4 regions of the Martelella sp. AMO21009 genome follow, and region 4 is predicted to be linked to each of the others. Evidence: riboswitches for the same ligand, from Rfam matches in the RefSeq annotation. Region 4 holds a riboswitch; each other region holds the start of a gene.

Region 1 (5,003 bases), on a different contig from region 4:
TGCGCGATCTGGAAATGATAACGGAGACGTACCCTTCCTTTGATCCCGTGCTTGAAGGCGTGAGCCAGCAATGGGCACTGTTGCTGCAGGCCGCGTCGGACGTTGCCCCTTTGCCCGGCGGCGCCGACCAGCCCCTGATGCGCTTTGAAAGCGTCGTCGGCGAAACCGGCAAGCGCGTGGAAAGCATTGCCGAGAGCATGCGCCTGCTGAACGAGGAGAGCCACCGACAAGCACTCGAAACAATGGAGCGGCTCGACCGCTTTGCCGCGATTGCAGGCGTTCTGGCGCTGGTGTTTTCCGGGATCGGCATATTCATCATCGACCAGGCGCTGATCCGCAGCACCGACAAACTGGTGGAAGGCGCGATGCTGGTCGCGGGCGGCACGCGCAACCGCGAAATCGAGGTGCAGGTCCCGCCGGAGCTTGCCTCCGTGGCGCAGGCCTTCAACACCATGCTCAAGCAGATCAACCGGCAGGAAGATGCCCTGGCTGCGGCCGCGCGCGCCGATGGCCTGACCGGCCTTTACAACCGACGCGAGTTCGACCGCGCGATCGACGAGGCCATCGCCGTATCGAAAGAGAGCGGCGAGCCGTTCTCCCTGCTGATGATCGATGTCGACCATTTCAAGCAGTTCAACGACACCTATGGACACCTGGCGGGGGATGACGCGCTCCGGCAGGTTGCGGATACAATTGAACTGACGGCGCGCGAGAATGACCGGGCCTACCGTTATGGCGGCGAGGAATTCGCGATGATCCTGCCGGGACTGCGAACCTATGAGGCGACAGCGATCGCGGAGCGCCTGTGCAACACCATCGCCGGGCAGACGTTCATCCTCCCCGACGGACAGAAGCAGACGCTGACGGTCAGCATCGGCATATCCGTGTTCAGCCCGCGGGTTTCGCCGCCCAATATCATCGAGCTCGCCGACCGCGCGCTTTATGCCGCCAAGGTGGAGGGTCGCAATCAGGTGAAGGTCACCGGCTGAACGGCCGGTTTCGGGCGCAGCTCAGCCCTGCGCCACCGCCTCGATTGTGTCCATTCCTCCGACGACGGGTGCGAAATCGCTCCACACGCCCCGCGCCCCGGCGCGCCAGGCCTCCATGTCCTCCGGCTGAAGGAAAGTGGCGCCATTGGCCTTGGCAAGCGCCACGGACTGCGCCTCGTCCTCAACGATCAGCCGGTTGAAATAGAGCGCGGCCTCGGCCGAGATCGCGCCGAGCACGGCCTGTGTTTCGGGATCGAGACTGTTCCAGAAGCCGGCGGAAAAATAGAGCACCCCGGCGGCGCGGATATGGCGGGTTTCGGTCATGAACGGCACCACCTCATAGAGCTTGAACCCGGCATAGGCCGATTTCGTCAGGTCCATGGCATCCGCTACCCCGGTGGCGAGCGCGTTATAGGTTTCGGTGATCGGGATGCCGACCGGCGTCGCGCCATAGGCGCTCCAAAGGCGCGTGTGGAGCGGGGTGTTGATGACGCGGATGGTCTTGCCTTCCATCTCTCCGGGCCGCGTTATCGCCTCCTTGGCCAGCAGGTTGCGGGCCCCGTAATCAATAAAACCGCCGACGATGAACTGCTCTTGCGCAAGCCGGGCCGAGAGGTCGTCGCCGACCGGGCCGGTGACGACGTCGCGAAGATGCGCGGCATCGCGAAACAGGAAAGGCAGGTCGAGCAACTGCAATTGCGGCGTCCAGGCCGAAAGCGCCGAAATGGTGGAGAGGCTCGCCTGCACCGATCCGAGGCGAATATTCTCGGCCACCTGCTTTTCGCCGCCGAGCGCGCCATTGGTCACGATCCGGAAGCGGAACCGGCCCGGAAGCCGCTGTTCGACCGCATCGGCGAAGAAGCGCCAGACCATGGTTTCCGGCTTATCCTCGCCGAGGAGCGAGGCGATGACGACATCGCGCGTGGCGGCGCTGGCGGTTCGCAGATAGGCGGGCGCAGCAAGCACTGCGGCGGCCGCGGCGCCTGTTTTCAGGAGATGGCGACGGTTGAGCGTAGTCATGGCAGACAAACCTTTCATACGGGAACGGCAAAGAGGATGAGGACGAACAGGGCTGCGAGAAGCGCCAGAAGAAAAGGACACATCGCCCTGAACAGGCTTTCCGGCGGAAGGCCGGTGACGCCGCCGACCACGAAGGCCAGCATGCCGACCGGCGGCGTGAGCCCGCCGATCATCAGATTGACGACGAGGACGACGCCGAAACGGATCGAATCGATCCCGGCGGCAACGGCAACCGGCAGAAGCACAGGGCCAAGCAGCAGGATCGCCGCCCCGATATCCATCACCAGGCCCGCAATCAGCAGGATCCCATTGGCGAGCAGGAGAACGGCAACGGCGCTGCCCCCGAACAGGCCGGCGAGGTGGCGCACCAGACCGGCGATATCATCGATCGCGAGCAGGAAGGCGACGGGGGCCGCCGCGCCGATCAGGAGACCGATCGCCGCCGCCTCTGCCGCCGACTGGCGGAAGGCGGCGACAATGCTGGAACCGGAGCGGCGGGACGTTGCCGCCAGGATCAGCGTGTAAAGGGCGGCAAGGCCCGCCGCCTCCGTCGTCGTGACAATGCCCAGGCGAATGCCGAACACCACGATCAGACCGAGGCCGAAGGCCGGTAGGGCCGCGATCCCGGCCCGCCTGCGCATTTTGGCCGAAGCCGGCGGCGCGCCGCTCGCGGCCCCCATCGCGAGCCTTATGGCGACGGCGAGAAACGCCGCCATCAGAAGGCCGGCAAACAGCCCGCCGACAAGCAGCGCGCCGACGGAAAGATTGGTCGCCGTCGCCAGAATGAGAAAGGCGATTGAGGGCGGGATGACGTTGTCGAGAACCGAGGAGGCCGCGACAAGCGCGCCGGCGCGGGCGGGCGGATAGCCGTGGCGCACCAGTTCTGGATGGAAGGTCGAGGCGGCAAAGGCAGCATTGGCGACCGAGGAACCGGACGCGCCTGAGAAGAGAACCCCGGTCAACAGCGTCGTCTGCGCCAAGCCGCCACGATAATGACCGACGAGCGAGGCCGCGAACGCCACGAGTTTGCCGGCCGCTCCCGAGAGCTTCAGAAACGCGCCGGCAAGCAGAAAGAACGGGATCGCCAGCAGCAGGAATTTCGACATGCCGGCAACGGTATTGGCGATGATCGCCTGCTCCGTCTGCAACGCCCCGAAGGCGATCGCGCCATAGGATGACGCCAGAAACACATGGGCAAGCGGCGCGCCGGAAATGAGGCCGAGCGCGGCGGCCAGCGCGAGCGGCAGGCTGGCCGGCAGGGTGATATCGATCGCGAACCGGCCGACAGCCCAGTAAAGAAACCCGCCGAGCGCGAACCCGAAGATTAGCCGTGCGCCGTTCGACCGCTCCAGGCGGCGCAGGCAGAGCAGCACGAGCAGACCCAGCCCGCCCGCTGCGGGAAAGGCGAGGCGCACCCATTCCGGAACCCCGAGCGTTGGCGACATTCCGCCAAGCAAGGCGATCGCCTCACGGCCGCCGAGGCACAGGATCAGCCCCGCGACGACGCTGAAGCCATCGGCAACGACAGCGAGCAGGCCAGATGCCCGATCGGGCAGCAGCCGTGCAAGACCATCGAGCCGCATCGACAGCGGGCCCGAAAGGGTAAGCGGCAGGCCGGCCGAGATCAGCGCGATATTCAGCCAGATGCCCAGATCCTCCATGCCGACGACGCCGGTGTGGAAGACATAGCGCAACACGACGCCCGCCACGACGAGAGCGAGCATCGCCATCAGGATGACGGCGGCGAGCAGGCCGAGCGCGGCTTCCAGTGCCTCCGCAAACCGTCCGGCGGTGCTGCGGACCGCCGTCATGGGCATGGACGATGCCGTTCGCGGGCAACGCCTGTCTCAAAACAGCCGTTCGGACGGCTGGACCATCGGCGGCCCGCGCATGGCATTGGACGGCAAGACTTCATGATGCGATCCCCAGGATGTTGCAATCAAGGAGACCGGCGGAGAAGAGAAAGGTTATGGCAGAGCGGCCAGATTTTCCGTTCCTACGCCGGTATGACCCGGATCAGGTTCAAGGGTCCGGCTCACCGCCGTCTCAGCATCGCAGGATGCACCCCTCGGAATAGTCAGGTTTTGTCCGGCTTTTAGGGCGCTGTCAATGGCATGCCGGAAACGTGGCGTCTGGCGGCAACGCAAGACAACTTGCCAACGGGTTTTACCGAAGCCTTTGCAGCAGAGCCATGGACGGTTCGCCCGTGACATTCAGCCCGTTCTGCCGCTGATAGGCCGTGATCGCGGCGCGGGTCTGGTCGCCGAACACGCCGTCGATGGTGCCGGCATCGTAGCCCGCCGCCGAAAGCCGCGACTGCAGCTCCTTGCGCTGGTCGGCGCTGAAGCCGTAACTGTCATCGGGAAAACTGCCCCTGAGCGGGCCGGCGCCCGCGATCCGGTCGGCGAGATATCCCACGCCCAGCGCATAATTGGTGGAATTGTTGTAGCGCTTGATGACGTTGAAATTGTGCCCCACGACGAAGACCGGACCGCCCGCCTGCGGCTGTATCCTGGTGCCATCAACGGCAGCGCCGAGCGAGCCCTCCTCGCCGCCCCAGGGCTGACCTTTCCGCCAACCCGAGCGGGCAAGATAGTTCGCGGTGCTGGCAAGCGCATCGGTCGGGTCGGCCTCCCAGATATCGCGCCGCCCGTCACCGTTGAAATCGACGGCATAGCCGAGATAGGAGGTGGGGATGAACTGGGTGTGCCCCATGGCGCCGGCCCAGCTTCCGGTCATCCGTTCGGGCGTGATATCGCCGTTCTGCAGGATCCGCATCGCCCCGACCAACTGGCTTTCGAAGAAAGCACCGCGCCGCCCCTCGACGGCCAGCGTCGAAAGCGACGACACAACCGGAATGCTGCCGCGCCGTTCGCCGTACATGCTTTCCAGGCCCCAGATGGCGACAATCACATTGGCGTCGACGCCATAGGTCGCCTCGATCCGCTCCAGAACATCGCGGTAGCGGGCATAATTGGCGCGCCCCTTGGCGAT
Region 2 (5,003 bases), on a different contig from region 4:
GAACCACGCCTCCTCCTGCGCGATCACATCGGGATCGCGGCTGTCGGAAAGAATGGCAATATCGAAAAGCCCGGCATAAGGCGTTTGCGCCAGCGAATGCGCCATGGCGGCGACCGACGAGAACGTCGCGCGGGGATCCTCGTTATAGACCGGGATCAGGATGGCTGTCTTTGCCGCCTGGCCGCTTTCGGCAAGCGAGGCGCGCGGCGGCGTCTTGAACCTGCGGCCGATCAGGCCGCCAATCCCGAGTGCGGCGCCCCAGGCGATCCACGCGGCGGTCGCGGCACATAGCGCGATCCGCACGAAGTCGACCCAGTCGGCGCCGTCGGCGAAGAAAACGTCCATCGCGATGCGCGACGCCGCAATCGCGATGATTGCGGCGAATACGATCGAAAAGGTCCGTCTGAAGGCCAGCATCGGTTATCCCTTTAGTCCTTGCGGGCCTCGCCGTTGAAAACGGGAGGCCACCCGGAAAAGTTACCTTCCGGTTTCTAGAGCCGCGCCGAGCGCGGGCGCTGCCACACGAGAACCGGCGACAGGATCGTGGCGATCACGCCGCGACGGCGCGGGCGCTCGAGAAGCTGCTCGGGCATGGGAAGCGGCGCGGCCGCCGGCAGAAACCGGCTGAATTCCATGTGCTGATCCGACCCGTCAATTTGGTTGGTCATCGCCTTTTCTCCACTGATATAACCAGATTTCACTCACGTCGCGGCTGCCGTCCGTCAGCGCCCCGACAATTTCCACCGGCGCATCGCCGGCGGGCTTGATATCGATTGCCAGACGCCAGACTCCCTGACCTCTGATCGCCGAGACCGTGGAATGTGCGACCTCGCCATTGGTAATGTGCAGGCGTTCCTGCAGTTCCGAGCCGGCCGCCATGTCATCCAGCGGGCCGCCGGCGAAATCGACCACGAGCTTGCGCACGTCGTCATTGTCATTGGCCACACCGGACACGCCGCCCTCGCCGCTGCGGATATCGATGACGCGGGCAAGCCGGGCCTGGTCTTCCTCGATCGCGCCCCAGGTCAGCCGGTAGCCAAACTCGGCCGATCCGCCTTTCTTGGCGGGCGCTTCCGGCTGCCAGAAGCAGACGATATTGTCGTTGACTTCCTTATCGGTCGGGATCTCGACCAGCGAAATCGTACCCTTGCCCCAGTTTCCGGCCGGCTCCACCAGAAGCGACGGCCGCCGCTCGTAATGGGCCTCGGCGTCCTGGTAATCCTCGAACGCGCGATGGCGCTGGTAGAGGCCGAACGCCCGCGGATTGGTTTCGCCGAAGAACGAATTGGCGAGCGTCTTGGCATTCTGCAGATTGCGCCAAAGCTCGGTGCCGTCGGCACGCACGATCTTGAGACCCTCGCTGTCGTGGACCCGCTCCCGATAATCATCAAAGGCATGATGGTTGGCGGGACCGAACAGGAACATGGAAGTCATAGGGGCAACGCCGAGACGCTCGATATCGTTCCGGAAAAAGAGTCGCGCGGTGACATCCATGCGCGTATTCTTGCCCGGCGTGATCACGAAACGGTAGGCGCCGGTCACGCTCGGACCATCAAGCGCCGCAAAAACGGTGATCTTGTCCTTCTCCGTGCCCGGCCGCATGATGTAGAAGGCGGAAAAGCGCGGAAACTCCTCGCCCTGGCTGGTCGCGGTGTTGATCGCAAGGCCGCGCGCCGAAAGGCCATAGAGATTGTTCTGGCCGAGCGCGCGGAAATAGGACGAACCCAGGAACGAGATCAGCTCGTCGGAGACCTCCGACCGGTTCAGCGGATAGTTGATCCGGAAGCCCGCGACCCCTGGCAGCTTGACGCCGTGGAACTGCTCGACGTCCAGCGGCGCGCGGTAGATGAAGTCATCGCCGGTGAATTCGAGCTTCTGCGCAACGCCGTCGGCGACCTCGTAGATATCAACCGGCGTCTTGAACAGCCAGCCGAGCGCGAAGGCCTGAAGCTGAAAATCGGACTGGTCGCGCCAGATCGCCTTGTTGGGATCGTAGCGGATCGCGCGGTAATCATCATATTGAAGGTCCCGGAACGGTTCGGGGACCTCCTGAGAGGGCTCCTCGTAAGCCTCCCCGGCCTTGGCCTTCATCTGTTCGGTAAGCGTGTCGAAATTGAACGCGTCAGGAGGCGGCGCTGACGCCTCGACCGTTGCGTTGGCTTCCGGCATCTTTCCCGGCTCGACCGCCTGCTGCGCGAAGGCCTTGCCGCCCACCCCCGAAAGAGCGAGCGCGCCGACCGCGGTCTGGGCCAGAAAGGTTCGTCTCTTCATGCGTAAATCCCGTTGGCTTTAAATGGATAGATAAAATGAAATGGTGCAGAGCAGCATACTCATTCCCTTCGCCCGCCGGAAGCGCGCAGGCGCGGTTGCGCGAATGCCCGGCGCCAGACGGGCGCGGACGAGTCACAAACGAGGCAGGCCCGTTTCGGTTCCATCGCTGAAGAAGAATATTTTCGATCGATAAAATAGACGTTCCGGGAATCCGGCATGAGGATGGCTCACCAAAAAGGGCTGACACACACTTTTGCGTACCAGCCCATTATTAGCAAAGCCATTCAGCCAAAGAATGGCAAAATCATGGCAATGTGCCACCTTCGCGCCGCAATATTTTCACATAGTCGGAAAACCCGTGCGGCAGGCCCTGATCAGGCGGCCTTCACGATCTCGACCAGTTCCACCGCAAAATTCAAATCCTGGCCCGCGAGCGGATGATTGGCGTCAACGGTGACTTCCTGTTCCTCGACCTTGGTCACGATCAGCGGCACGGTCTGGCCATCTGGCGTGCGCGCCTGAAGCTGCATGCCGGGGGCAACTTCCACTTCCTGCGGCATGGCGGAGCGCGGCACGACCTGCACCTTCTGCGGGTCATGGGGGCCATAGGCTTCGCTGGAATCGACCTTCACGTCGCGGCTGTCGCCAACATTCATGCCGGCGATCTCGCGGTCGAGGCCGGGAATGATCTGGCCGGCGCCGACGGTGAATTCCAGCGGCTCGCGGCCATCGGAACTGTCGAAGGTCGAACCGTCATTAAGGGTTCCGGTGTAGTGAATACGAACGGTATCGCCCGCTTTTGCTTCTGTCATCTCGTGTGCTCCTTCCTTGAAACACTGCACGCTGGCCGAGATCGGCCGCGCCGTTTTCGGTTTTCCAGAGTGCTTTCGCCCCTGAAGGATGAGCCGACACACTTTATTTCGCATGACGACCGACTTTTCGTCCGGCGCGCCGGACAAGCCCTTTACCTAATGCTTCCGGGCCGTTTTTTCAAATCGCGCGCCACTTGAAATGCCGGGACCGCCGCGATAGGTGTTTGGTCAGCTCTAACGGGGTGCGATTTTCGCTGAGAGGCTTTGAGCCAACCCGAAGAACCTGATCCGGCTAGCACCGGCGGAGGGATTAGACGCGCAGGACGCCGTTTTCCCCTCAGTTACCGAACACAAGGAGGCGTCATGACCTATCGCACGACCATCGCCATTCTCGCGCTTGCGGCCCTTCCGGCGCTGCCGGCGGGCGCTCAGGAGAACAAGGTCCTCACCGTCTATACCTATGAAAGTTTCGATGCCGAATGGGGCCCGGGGCCGGTGGTGAAGGACGCCTTCGAGAAGACCTGCGACTGCACGCTGAAATTCGTCAGCGTCGAGGACGGCGTTGCGCTCCTCAACCGGCTGAAGCTCGAAGGCCAGTCGAGCCCGGCCGATATCGTTCTCGGCCTCGACAACAACCTCATCCACGAGGCGAAGGAAACCAGCTTCTTCGCCAAATCCGGCGTCTCGACCGAGGCGGCCGATATTCCTGGCGGCTTTTCCGATGATATCTTCGTGCCCTTCGATTACGGCTGGTTCGACATCGTCTACGACACCGAAAGCATCGACAACCCGCCGACAACGCTCGACGAACTGGTGAACGGCCCCGCCGACCAGAAACTGGTGATCGAGGATCCGCGCACCTCCACGCCGGGCCTCGGCATGCTGCTGTGGATGAAATCGGTCTATGGCGATGACGCCGCCGCCCAATGGGAAAAACTCTCCGACCGTATCCTGACGGTCGCGCCGGGCTGGTCGGAGGCCTACGGGCTGTTCACCAGCGGCGAGGCGCCTATGGTGCTGTCCTACACCACATCGCCGGCCTATCACGAGATCGAGGAGGGGAGCGACCGCTACAGGGCGATCGATTTCAAGGACGGGCTTTACATCCAGATCGAGGTCGCCGGCATGACGACGATGGCCGATGATCCCGACCTTGCAAGGTCCTTCCTCGAATTCATCCTGACCCCCGGCTTCCAGGACGCGATCCCGACCCATAACTGGATGATGCCGGCGGCCGCGACCAGCGAGCCGCTGCCCGCCGCCTTCGAAAACGCCGTGAAGCCGCAAAAGACCCTGCAATTTGCCCCCGACGTCGTCGCTGAAAACCGCCAGAAATGGATCGACGAATGGCTGAACGCCATGAGCGCGCGGTGAGAGCGATAGGTCCGGCGGTGAGGCGAGGGCGCGAGGCTACCTCGCCTCTGGCGCAGTGCGGCGAACCGCGCCGCAGAGCCCCCCAATCTTCTCGCCCCGGAGGGGAGAGATGTCGCGACAGCGACAGTGAGGGGGCAGTCTATCACCGCGAACGCCCTCACGTTTTGAGATGCCGCGCCACCCTCACTGCCCCTTTCGGGGCATCTCTCCCGCCAGCGGGAGAGAGTATTGGGAGCAAGGTGCCGCGCCCCGAAGCAACAGACCCGCTCCTTTATAGGCGAGGTGGTGGGCTGGCTGAGCGGTGGGTGCGTGACATTGCCTCACCTCCAGCATACTGCGGCGAACCATGCCGCATAGCCCCCAAACCTTCTCGCCCCGGAGGGGAGAGATGTCGCGACAGCGACAGTGAGGGGGGAGCCTATCACCGCGACCGCTCTCACAATTTGAAATGCCCCGCCACCCTCACTGCCCCTTTCGGGGCATCTCTCCCGCCAGCGGGAGAGAATATTGGGAGCAAGACGCCGCACCTGCATGCAACAGACCCAC
Region 3 (5,003 bases), on a different contig from region 4:
CGGCACGATGCCCTCGCCATCCACCTCCACGCCTTCGAGATCAATGCCGAGATAACCGGCGAGCGGGCGCACCATCGGATGCGTCAGCGCCTCCACCGCGAGCGAACCGCCGGCGGGAACGACGCTCATGAATGCCGCCGTCATCGCATCGCTGGAGCCGTTGGTGACCGTGACGCCATGGGCCGGCGCCTTCAGCCCGCATGCGGCCAGCCAGTTGACGCCGGCCATGCGGTAGCGCTGGAACAGCGCGTTGGGCATCATCGAAAACGCCAGTTCCGGCGGCATGGTCGCGCCGAGATCGGCAAAGGCTGCACGGAACTTGGCGAGGCTCCGGCTCTCGCACACCGGCTTCAGGATCGAAAGGTCGATGACGCCGCTGCCGCCCTCGGTGAGGTAGGGCCGCTCGGGGGCCACAGGTTCCGCCTTGATATAGGACCCGCGTCCGACCTCGCCGACCACCATGCCGCGCCGCGTCAACTCCTCATAGGCGCGGCTCACGGTCTGCACCGACACCTTGAGATCGGCCGCCATCTCGCGCTGCGGCGGCAGGCGCATGCCGTCGATCAGCAGGCCGCTGCGCACGGCGGCCGCGATCTGTTCGGCAATGGAGAGATAAGCCGGCCGCTTGATCAGCCGGGGATTCGGGCGCCATTTTGTCATCTCCGGATGGTGGGGCAAATCCGGGAGAATGACAAGCGCGCGGCGGAAAGCGGATTGCGGAAACGCAATGCCAAAGCCGTGAAATGCCTAACGCTTTCGAAACACCTGGCAGGTTTTGGAAAAGAGCGCGGCGGACCGGACCGGCTTTGCTTGGCGCTGCAAACCGTTTAGAACGCCCCGAACGAAACCGGCGACGGGGCGGCTATGTCCGACAGCAAAGCGAAAACCGCGATAACCGACACCGATGCGCTGGTGGCGCGCGGGCTCGTGCCGGCGGATGCGGCGGGCGATATCGCGCGCGTTGCCGAAGATTTCCGCATCCGTATCCCGGCCCATATCCTGTCGGCGATCGACACGGTGGCCGCCGATGATCCGCTGGCGCGCCAGTTCGTGCCGGATCGCCGCGAGCTTGAAGCCTATGACGGCGAGATGGAGGACCCGATCGGCGACGGCGCGTTCGAGCGGGCAAAGGGCGTTACCCACCGCTATCCCGACCGGGTACTTCTGAAGCCGACACACGCCTGCCAGGTCTATTGCCGCTTCTGCTTCCGCCGTGAAACCGTGGGCGAGCCGGAAGCGGCGCTTGACCGGGACGAGCTTGCCGCAGCGCTCGACTATATCCGCGCGCATGACGACATCTGGGAGGTGATCCTGTCGGGCGGCGATCCGCTGGTTCTGTCCGACCGCCGGCTTTCCGCGTTGATGAAGGCGCTCGGCGAGATTGACCATGTCGCCGTCATCCGCATCCACACCCGCGCGCCGCTGGTCACGCCGGAGCGCATCAGCGACGGCCTTGTCGATGCACTGAAGCAAGCGGGCAAGACGGTCAATATCGTCGCTCACGTCAACCATCCGCGCGAGCTGACCGAGGCGGTGCGCGGCGGACTCGCACGCCTTGCCGATGGCGGCATTCCACTGTTTGCCCAGACGGTTCTGCTGAAGGGCATCAACGACGATGCCGAAACGCTGGCGACCCTGTTCAGGACGCTCCTCGCCAATAGGGTCAAGCCGTATTACCTCCACCATCTCGACAAGGCCAAGGGCGTCGCCCATTTCGCCGTGCCGATCGCGCGCGGCCAGGCGCTGATGCGGGCGCTGCAGGGCGCGATCTCCGGGCTCTGCCTGCCGACCTATGTGCTCGATATTCCGGGCGGAGCCGGCAAGGCGCCAATCGGCCCTTCCTATCTGGAGCAAACCGGAGAGGCCGAATACGACGTCACGGATTACCGGGGCGGAAAACATTCCTATTCCGACTGGCGGTGAGCGCCAGTCTGGCCCTGCCGGCTGCGTCATCTCCGTTTCGCCTCGCCCTCAGCGAAGGCCAGGGCGAGGATCGCTTCGTTTGGAGGGGTGGCGCTGCCGCCCTCACGCGCCGACGGTGCGCGCCTCGATTTCCTCCAGCGTAATGCCCTTGGTCTCTGGCGCCGCGGCGATCGCGTAGACGATGCCGACCACGCAGAAGAAGGTGAAGATCGCGAAGGTTCCGACAATGCCGATGCCCGCCAAAAGATCCGGAAACACCAGCGCCACCAGGAAGTTGAAGAACCAGTTGGCGACGGAGGCGAGCGCCATGCCGCGCGACCTGAGCCGCAGCGGAAACAGCTCCGCCATATAGAGCCAGGGCAACGGGCCGAGACTGACGGCGAAGAAGGCGATGAAGGCGAAGATGCCGATCATGGCAAGATAGGGCGTTGCCGCGACATCCATCATCGTCGCGCCGGTTACCAGCGCCATCGACGCTGCGGTGCCGATAAAGCCGAGGATCAAGAGCTTGCGCCGGCCCATGCTTTCCACCAGATACATCGCGACGACGGTCAGCGCGACATTGACGACGCCGATGCCGACGGTGGCCAGAAGATCGGTCGTGGTGCCGGAAAAGCCGGCATTTTTGAAGATTTCCGGGGCGTAGTAGATGATCGCGTTGATGCCGGAAAGCTGCTGCAGCACGAACACGATCATCGCGAAGCTCGTCACCGGCAGGATGCCGCGCTTCAGGAAGGTGCTCCAGGCCGGGGTCGCCTCCTCGTCCTTGGCACTCTCCTTGATCTCGGCGATGATCTCGTCGACCTCGGCGGGCGAGGATTCCGGCTGCAGCTTCGCGATGATATCGCGCGCCTTGTCGGCATTGGAATTCAGCGTCAGCCAGCGCGGTGTTTCCGGCGACAGCAGGATGCCGATCAGCGCCACGATCGACGGGAACACGCCGACGCCGATCATCCAGCGCCAGTCGCCCGAACCGCCAAAGGCCGCATCCGACATGTAGGACACCATGATGCCGATGGTGATCATCAACTGGAAGGCGGAGACGATGGTGCCGCGAATGCGCGCCGGCGCGACTTCCGCCAGAAACATCGGCGCGGTCATTGCCGAGGCGCCGATGCCGACGCCGATCAGAAGGCGGGCAAGTGTCAGAACATACTGGTTGAAGGCAAGCGCGGAAATCAGCGAACCGACCAGGAAGATCAGCGCGCCGAGGATCAGCATCGGCTTACGCCCGTAGCGATCGGTGGTGACCATGGCCAGCACGGTGCCCGCCACCGCGCCGAGCGGCACGGCCGAGGTGATGACGCCCTCCATGAAGGGCGAAACCGTGAAATCCTGCTTGATGAACGGCAGAGCGCCGGAAATCACGCCCTGGTCGAAACCGAAGAGCATGCCGAACAGCGCTGCCACAATGACGATGGCGATGAGCATGGGTTTTCCTCCGCTTGGGCGGCGGCTGCCGCCTTCCCCTCTTGTGACCCCGTTTTTGAACCGTCGCTGAAAACCGCAAACGGCCTTATACCAAAAGTTGAAAGTCGAAACGGCATCCGTTGTCAAATCCTTTTGGACCTTAGCGTTTATATTAGCGGCGTTCCCGACTTCGCCGCCGAGCCCCTTGACCGGCGCGCCGGCGCGCGGCATAGAAGACGCATCCGAGGGGTGTGTCCGTGACACTGAGATGGCCGATGGCCGAACCCTTGAACCTGATCCGGGTTATGCCGGCGTAGGAACGGAGTTTGGTCTTGAGCGACACGCCCAGAAAATCAGCCTCTATTGACGCCTCCGCTGCCCGGTTTAGCCGGGGAGAGCGGGATTGAAGCGTACTCTCTCAGCGGCACTCACCTTTTTCGCAATCGTGTCCGGGCTTCTTGTGCTCTGGCAGGCGATCATCGTTTTCGGCGAGCTGCCGCGCTATATCCTGCCGCCGCCGCTTGCCGTGCTGGCAAAATTCCAGACCGCCCATGCGATGCTGCTCAGGGAAGCTCTGGTGACGCTCAGGGAAATCCTGGCGGGCTTTGCCATGGGCGCGATCTTCGGCGCGTCGGCGGCGATTTTCATTGCCGCCTTTCCCCGCATCGGACGGTTCATCTGGCCTGTTCTGGTAGTTCTGCAATCCTTTCCCGTGTTCGTGATCGCGCCGATGCTGGTTCTGTGGTTCGGCTTCGGCATCGCCTCCAAGGTGGTGATGACGACGATCATCGTTTTCTTCCCCGTCGCCTCCAGCTTCGCCGACGGGTTGAGGCGCACCGATCCGGAAATCGTGGCTGCGGCCCTGCTCGATGGCGCGGACCATTTCGAGATGCTACGCGATATCCGTCTGCCGCTGGCGATGCCGCATCTGTTCTCCGGCCTCCGCATTGCCGCCCCCCTCGCCCCGCTCGGCGCGGTGGTCGGCGAATGGGTTGGGTCTGCCGGCGGGCTCGGCTTTCTCATGGTCCAGGCCAACGCCCGCATGCAGAGCGACACCGTGTTCGCCGCCATGCTGATCCTTGCGCTCGAGGCCGTGCTGTTTCGAAAGGCGGTGGATCTCGCCGCTCCCTTCTTCACCCGCTGGTCGCATGAGGATTGAGCGGCCGGCTCAGATAAACAGGAGAATGACATGCTGAAGAAACTCGCATTCGTCGCCGCTCTTGCCCTGGCTCCCGGGCTGGCGAGCGCCGCCGACAAACTCGACGTGATCCTCGAATGGTATGTGAACCCCGACCACGGGCCGCTGGTGGTAGCCCAGGAGAACGGCTATTTCGCCGACGAAGGCCTCGATGTGGAACTGCTGCCGCCATCAGACCCGTCCATGGTGCCGCGCATGGTGGCGACCGGCAAGGTCGATATCGGCATCCACTACCAGCCCAATCTTTATCTCGACCACGAGGCCGGCATCGATATCGTCCGCTTCGGCACGCTGGTCTCGACGCCCCTCAACACGCTGACGGTACTGAAAGACGGACCGATCAAATCCGTCGCCGACCTGAAGGGCAAGAAGATCGGCTTTTCGGTGGCAGGCATCGAGGATGCGGTGGTGGCCACGATGCTGGAGAACGCGGGCCTCTCCAGGGACGACATCACGCTCATCAATGTCAACT
Region 4 (5,003 bases):
AACAGGGCGGCGACAGCCAATACGATGATCGTCAGCTTTTTCACGCCGGGTCTCCCTGTTCCCGAATTTCAACAAAAAACAGCAGTTCCGGGCAAACGGGGAACCGCTCCAACGCCCGGAACTGCGACAAGACAATGAGAGGGCTCTATTTGTCGACGCGGTAGAGCTTGTGGCAGGCCGCGCAACTGGCGCCCAGCGTCTTCATGGCAGCTCCAACGGCGGCCTGATCGGCCGGCAGGTCGGCCAGCAAAGCGTCGGCGTCATCGGCGAGTTTTTGCGCATGGGCCTCGAAGTCGTCCATGTTTTCCCAGATCGCCGGGCTTGCCTCGGTGCCGTTTCCGGTTTTCGAATCATCCGGGAAATGAGTCGTGAAATCGGTGATGTTGGTGGAAATATCGGAGAGCGCGCCCTGAACCACGATCGGGTCGTAGGCGTTTTCGCCCTTGGCGATCGCGCCGAGCTGGCCCATGGCCTTGCCGATCGCCTTCATGTCGTCCTGGCGCAGCATCTGCGGTCCATCCTCTGCGACCGCAAAACCCGCGCTGAGACAGAGCGCGACAGCGCCGGCGATCATAAATCCGTTTTTCATCCAAAGCCTCCTTCGTTGCTCAGGCAGCAGTATACGCAGCCTCTGTTTGGAAGCTAGGGGCAGGATTAGCGTAGAAAAGATGAACGGCGGCTGACTGCGGGTCGACGGCATCACGTTTTGGTGACTTCGCCCCACAGCGCATGGAAATGATGGGTCGGCCCATGGCCGGAGCCGACATGGAGGCTGTCCGAGGCCGCGATCGCGGCGACGACATAGCGTTTGGCATTCGCAACCGCTTCCGAAAGCGGAACGCCCTTGCCGATCTCGGCCGCGATCGCGCTTGAAAGCGTGCAGCCGGTGCCGTGGGTGTTGGCGGTATCGATGCGCGCGCCCTCCAGCCATTCATGGCCATTGGCGGTGACCAGCAGATCCGGGCTTTCCGATCCCTCCAGATGGCCGCCCTTCAGCAGCACCGCCTGCGCGCCGAGGCCTCTCAGCGCGGTCGCCTGCTCGATCATCTGATCGCGGGTGGTAGCCGTATCGGCATCGAGCAGGGCGGCGGCCTCGGGCAGGTTTGGCGTCAGCACGGCGGCAAGCGGTATAAGGTGCTCCTTCAGCGCCTCGATGGCATCTTCCGGCAGCAGCCGGTGGCCGCCCTTGGCGACCATGACCGGATCGAGCACGACCGGCACCTCCACATGGTGGCGCAGGCTGTCGGCGATGGTGACGGCGATATTGGCGTTGACGACCATGCCGATCTTGATCGCGTCGACCTTCACGTCATCGAAGATCGCGGCGATCTGTTCGGCGACGAAGGCCGAGGGAACCTCGTGCACGCCGGTGACGCCGCGCGTGTTCTGCGCCGTCAGCCCGGTGAGCGCGGCCATGCCGTATGTACCAAGCGCGGAAAAGGTCTTGAGGTCGGCCTGAATGCCGGCGCCGCCCGAGGGATCGGAACCGGCGATCGAGAGGATGTTTGCGATCATTGCTTCGCCTTCCGGATGGCTTCGGCAAGATCCGCCGTCGCCTGATATGGGTCGGGCTGGCCGCAAATGGCCGAAACGACGGCGATCCCGTCGGCCCCGCTTTTGAATGTGGACGCCACATGCTCCCCTTTCAACCCGCCGATGGCAACCGCGGGCAATCCGCAAAGGTCGATCATCGAGGAAAGGCCGGCAAAACCCACCGGCAGCGCATGGTCGGATTTCGTGCTGGTGGCGAACACCGGCCCGGCGCCGATATAGTCGATGCCGGTGGGATCGAAGGCGCGCGCGACGTCGAGGCCATTGACGGAAACGCCGAGAATCTTGTCGTCGCCGATCATTTCCCGCACCTCCCGCGGATGGGCATCCTCCTGGCCGACATGAACGCCGTCGGCATCGATCGCGATGGCGGCCTCGACGTCGTCATTGATGATCAGGCGGAACGGCGTTCCGGCCGTGACCTGTTTCAGCGCGAGGCCCATATCGATGCGCTCGCGGGTCGTGGCGTGCTTCATGCGGAGTTGCACCATGGTCGCCCCGCCGGCAATGGCATCCCTGGTGGTGGCGACCATGCCATAGTCGCCGCAAAGGTCCGGGTCGAGAACGAGATAGAGGGAAAGGTCGAATTTCATGGCCATTCAATCTCCGCTTCAAGGTCAAGCGCTTCGGGTGTCACGGCGGCAAGCGCATCGAGGAAATGGACCTGAAACGAGCCGGGGCCTTCCGCCTTTCGATGCGCGCGGCTGCCGGCCACCGCGTAATGGGCAAGCGCCGCGACCGTGGCCCCGAAGGCGTCGTCGCGCCATGCGCCGGCATAGCCGCCGACAAGCGCCGTCAGCGCGCAGCCGAGCGCCGTCACCCGCGGCATCAGCGCCGAGCCGCCGCCGATGCGGGCGACGCGGCTTCCATCGGTCACAAAATCGCGTTCGCCGGTGACGGCCACGACCATGTTGCGTTCGCGGGCGAGCGCCTTCGCCGTCTCTTCAGCGGCGGCGACGCTGTCGCCGGCATCGACGCCCTTGCCGGCGCTGGTGGCGCCGGAGAAGGCGAGGATTTCGGAAGCATTGCCGCGCAGGATCGTGGGGCTGAGGTCGAGAATTTCGCGTGCGGCCCTGGCTCTGAAGCCGGTGGCGAAATGGGCGACGGGATCAAATACCCAGGGCGTTTGCTTGCCATTCGCCGTCTCGATCGCCGCCTTCATGCCGGCAAGCCATTCGGGCGAAAGCGTGCCGATATTGATGGTGACGGCGGACGCGATGCCGGCGAATTCACCGGCTTCTTCCTTGGCGTGGACCATGGCCGGGGAAGCGCCGGCGGCAAGCAGCACATTGGCCGCGATGTTCATCGCCACATAATTGGTGATGCATTGGGTAAGCGGCGCGTCCGCGCGCATCTTTTGAAGAATGGGGGCGATATCCGCCATCAGCTTCCTCCTTGTTCGTCGCGGAGGAACTCGGGAGCCGAAGCGAAAACCCGAGTGACTCCCTCCGCCGGCATGATCCGGATCAGGTTCCAAGGGTACATCTCAGCCCGCTGTCACGGACGCCCCTGTCGCTCTAGTGGCGTTGTTATAACAGAAAAAGTCGCTTCGGAAAGAGGCGGCGTTACTCCGGTGCAGGATCGCGCCACGCGGTGTCGCCACAGGGCCCGGTGGTCGCCAGAACGGATGCAAGATCGCGATCTTTGACCGCCTGCTCGACGAAACGCTTCCGCTCGGGTGAAAGCTGGGCGGCGAGATTGTCCTGGTTCCAGGCGCGATGCCAGTAGATGAATTCTTCATCGAAGAGGCGCTGCTCGTCGGCCGTCTGCGTGCCCGTAAGGCTTGCACGGAGATAGTAGAGGACGTCCGGGTTCAAAGGAGTCAGGCCCTCGCCATCATCGGTGATGAGAAATGAGAGAAGGGCCGCCTCGCTGCCTCTTTTCGCCGCGTCTTGCAGGCGCTCCATCAGTCCAGCGAATTCGACTTCGCCCTCCGTCTCCGGGTTACGGGAAAAACGGCCGCAATAGATAAGGTCGCTGTCAATGCGTAGCTCGCCTGCCAGCTGGAACATAGCCATGACATATGGCAGGGTCATGCAGGTATTGAGGTCGTCGAAAGCACTGTCTGTCTGGATGTATTCGCGCCAGAGTTCATAGCGCGCCTCTTCTGTTCCCGCCTCTGCGAATGCCGGATAGCGTCTTTCATAGATTTCGTAGTGCCCGCGCAGATAATCACCGCAATCGGGAATGCGGGGATTGTAGTCGAGTTCGGTGGTCGCGAATTCCCATTCCTCGAACGTCATTTCCGGTCTTGTCGGCTGCGGATGCGTTTCGAACAACCATGCAGAGGCTTCACAGGCGAATACGCTGCACGCCGCGAAGGCCATCAACAATCGAATCATAATACCCACCGGTTCCTGCGGGACACCCGTAAAAGTAGTGACAGGTTAACACTGGTAACCAAATGTAGAAAGACGTGGAGCAACCGCAGAAACACGTGACCTCCGCGCACTCAGGACGCGGAGGTCACGTTTATATATTACTTCATCGTCGGCATCGAGAATTCGGCGCCGGCGCGGATGCCCTTGGGCCAGCGCTGGGTGATGGTCTTGAGGCGGGTGTAGAAGCGCACGCCTTCCGGGCCATGCATGTGGTGGTCGCCAAACAGCGAGGCCTTCCAGCCGCCGAAGGAGTGGAACGCCATCGGAACCGGGATCGGCACGTTGACGCCGACCATGCCGACTCTGATCTTGTGAGCGAATTCGCGGGCGGCGTCACCATCGCGGGTGAAGATCGCCGTGCCGTTGCCGAATTCGTGGTCGTTTATCCACTCTGCGGCCTCATCGTAGCTCTTCGCGCGGGCGACGGAGAGGACCGGGCCGAAAATCTCTTCCTTGTAGATCTTCATGTCGGTGGTGACCTTGTCGAACAGGGTCGCGCCGACGAAATAGCCGTTCTCGTAGCCCTGCAGCTTCAGATCGCGACCGTCGACCACCAGTTCGGCGCCTTCTTCCACGCCCGAGTTGATGTAGCCGGTCACGCGCTCGAGTGCGGCCGCCGTCACCAGCGGGCCCATATCGGCTTCCGGATCTGTGCCGGGGCCGACCTTCAGCGCTGCGATGCGGGGCTTCAGCTTGTCGATAAGCTTGTCCGCCGTCTCGTCGCCCACAGGTACGGCGACCGAAATCGCCATGCAGCGCTCGCCGGCGGAACCGAAGGCGGCGCCCATCAGGGCATCGGCGGCCTGGTCCATGTCGGCATCGGGCATGACGATCATGTGGTTCTTGGCGCCGCCCAGCGCCTGGCAGCGTTTGCCGTTGGCGGTTGCGGTGGTGTAGATGTAGCGCGCGATCGGGGTCGAGCCGACGAAGGAGACGGCCTCGATATCCGGGTCGTTCAGGAGCGCATCCACGGCTTCCTTGTCGCCCTGGACGACGTTGAAGACGCCATCGGGGAGGCCCGCTTCCTTCAGCCATGCGGCAATCAACAGAGAGGCGGAGGGGTCGCGCTCG

The links. A riboswitch is a leader RNA that binds a small molecule or an ion and turns the genes downstream of it on or off. The one in region 4 is predicted to bind thiamine pyrophosphate.
Region 1: linked by a shared signal. The riboswitch ahead of V6766_RS22205 (TRAP transporter large permease) and the one ahead of thiM (hydroxyethylthiazole kinase) in region 4 are both predicted to bind thiamine pyrophosphate.
Region 2: linked by a shared signal. The riboswitch ahead of thiB (thiamine ABC transporter substrate binding subunit) and the one ahead of thiM (hydroxyethylthiazole kinase) in region 4 are both predicted to bind thiamine pyrophosphate.
Region 3: linked by a shared signal. The riboswitch ahead of V6766_RS19400 (ABC transporter permease) and the one ahead of thiM (hydroxyethylthiazole kinase) in region 4 are both predicted to bind thiamine pyrophosphate.

What each region holds. Positions count from the first base shown of each region.
Region 1 covers NZ_JBAKFR010000034.1:31,080-36,082, forward strand. The annotation lists gene V6766_RS22195 (diguanylate cyclase) at 1-989, shown strand, start outside; gene V6766_RS22200 (TRAP transporter substrate-binding protein) at 1,011-2,009, opposite strand; gene V6766_RS22205 (TRAP transporter large permease) at 2,024-3,820, opposite strand; TPP riboswitch at 3,986-4,088, opposite strand; gene V6766_RS22210 (lytic murein transglycosylase) at 4,176-5,003, opposite strand, start outside.
Region 2 covers NZ_JBAKFR010000002.1:108,825-113,827, forward strand. The annotation lists gene mdoH (glucans biosynthesis glucosyltransferase MdoH) at 1-417, opposite strand, end outside; gene V6766_RS02715 (hypothetical protein) at 492-668, opposite strand; gene V6766_RS02720 (glucan biosynthesis protein) at 652-2,271, opposite strand; gene V6766_RS02725 (FKBP-type peptidyl-prolyl cis-trans isomerase) at 2,646-3,083, opposite strand; TPP riboswitch at 3,312-3,410, shown strand; gene thiB (thiamine ABC transporter substrate binding subunit) at 3,447-4,457, shown strand.
Region 3 covers NZ_JBAKFR010000023.1:6,504-11,506, reverse strand. The annotation lists gene ehuR (MocR-like ectoine utilization transcription factor EhuR) at 1-660, opposite strand, end outside; gene V6766_RS19410 (lysine-2,3-aminomutase-like protein) at 865-1,923, shown strand; gene V6766_RS19405 (sugar porter family MFS transporter) at 2,026-3,354, opposite strand; TPP riboswitch at 3,569-3,670, shown strand; gene V6766_RS19400 (ABC transporter permease) at 3,737-4,492, shown strand; gene V6766_RS19395 (ABC transporter substrate-binding protein) at 4,523-5,003, shown strand, end outside.
Region 4 covers NZ_JBAKFR010000003.1:70,397-75,399, reverse strand. The annotation lists gene V6766_RS04650 (c-type cytochrome) at 146-589, opposite strand; gene thiD (bifunctional hydroxymethylpyrimidine kinase/phosphomethylpyrimidine kinase) at 700-1,515, opposite strand; gene thiE (thiamine phosphate synthase) at 1,512-2,150, opposite strand; gene thiM (hydroxyethylthiazole kinase) at 2,141-2,935, opposite strand; TPP riboswitch at 2,978-3,072, opposite strand; gene V6766_RS04630 (hypothetical protein) at 3,117-3,878, opposite strand; gene V6766_RS04625 (CoA-acylating methylmalonate-semialdehyde dehydrogenase) at 4,031-5,003, opposite strand, start outside.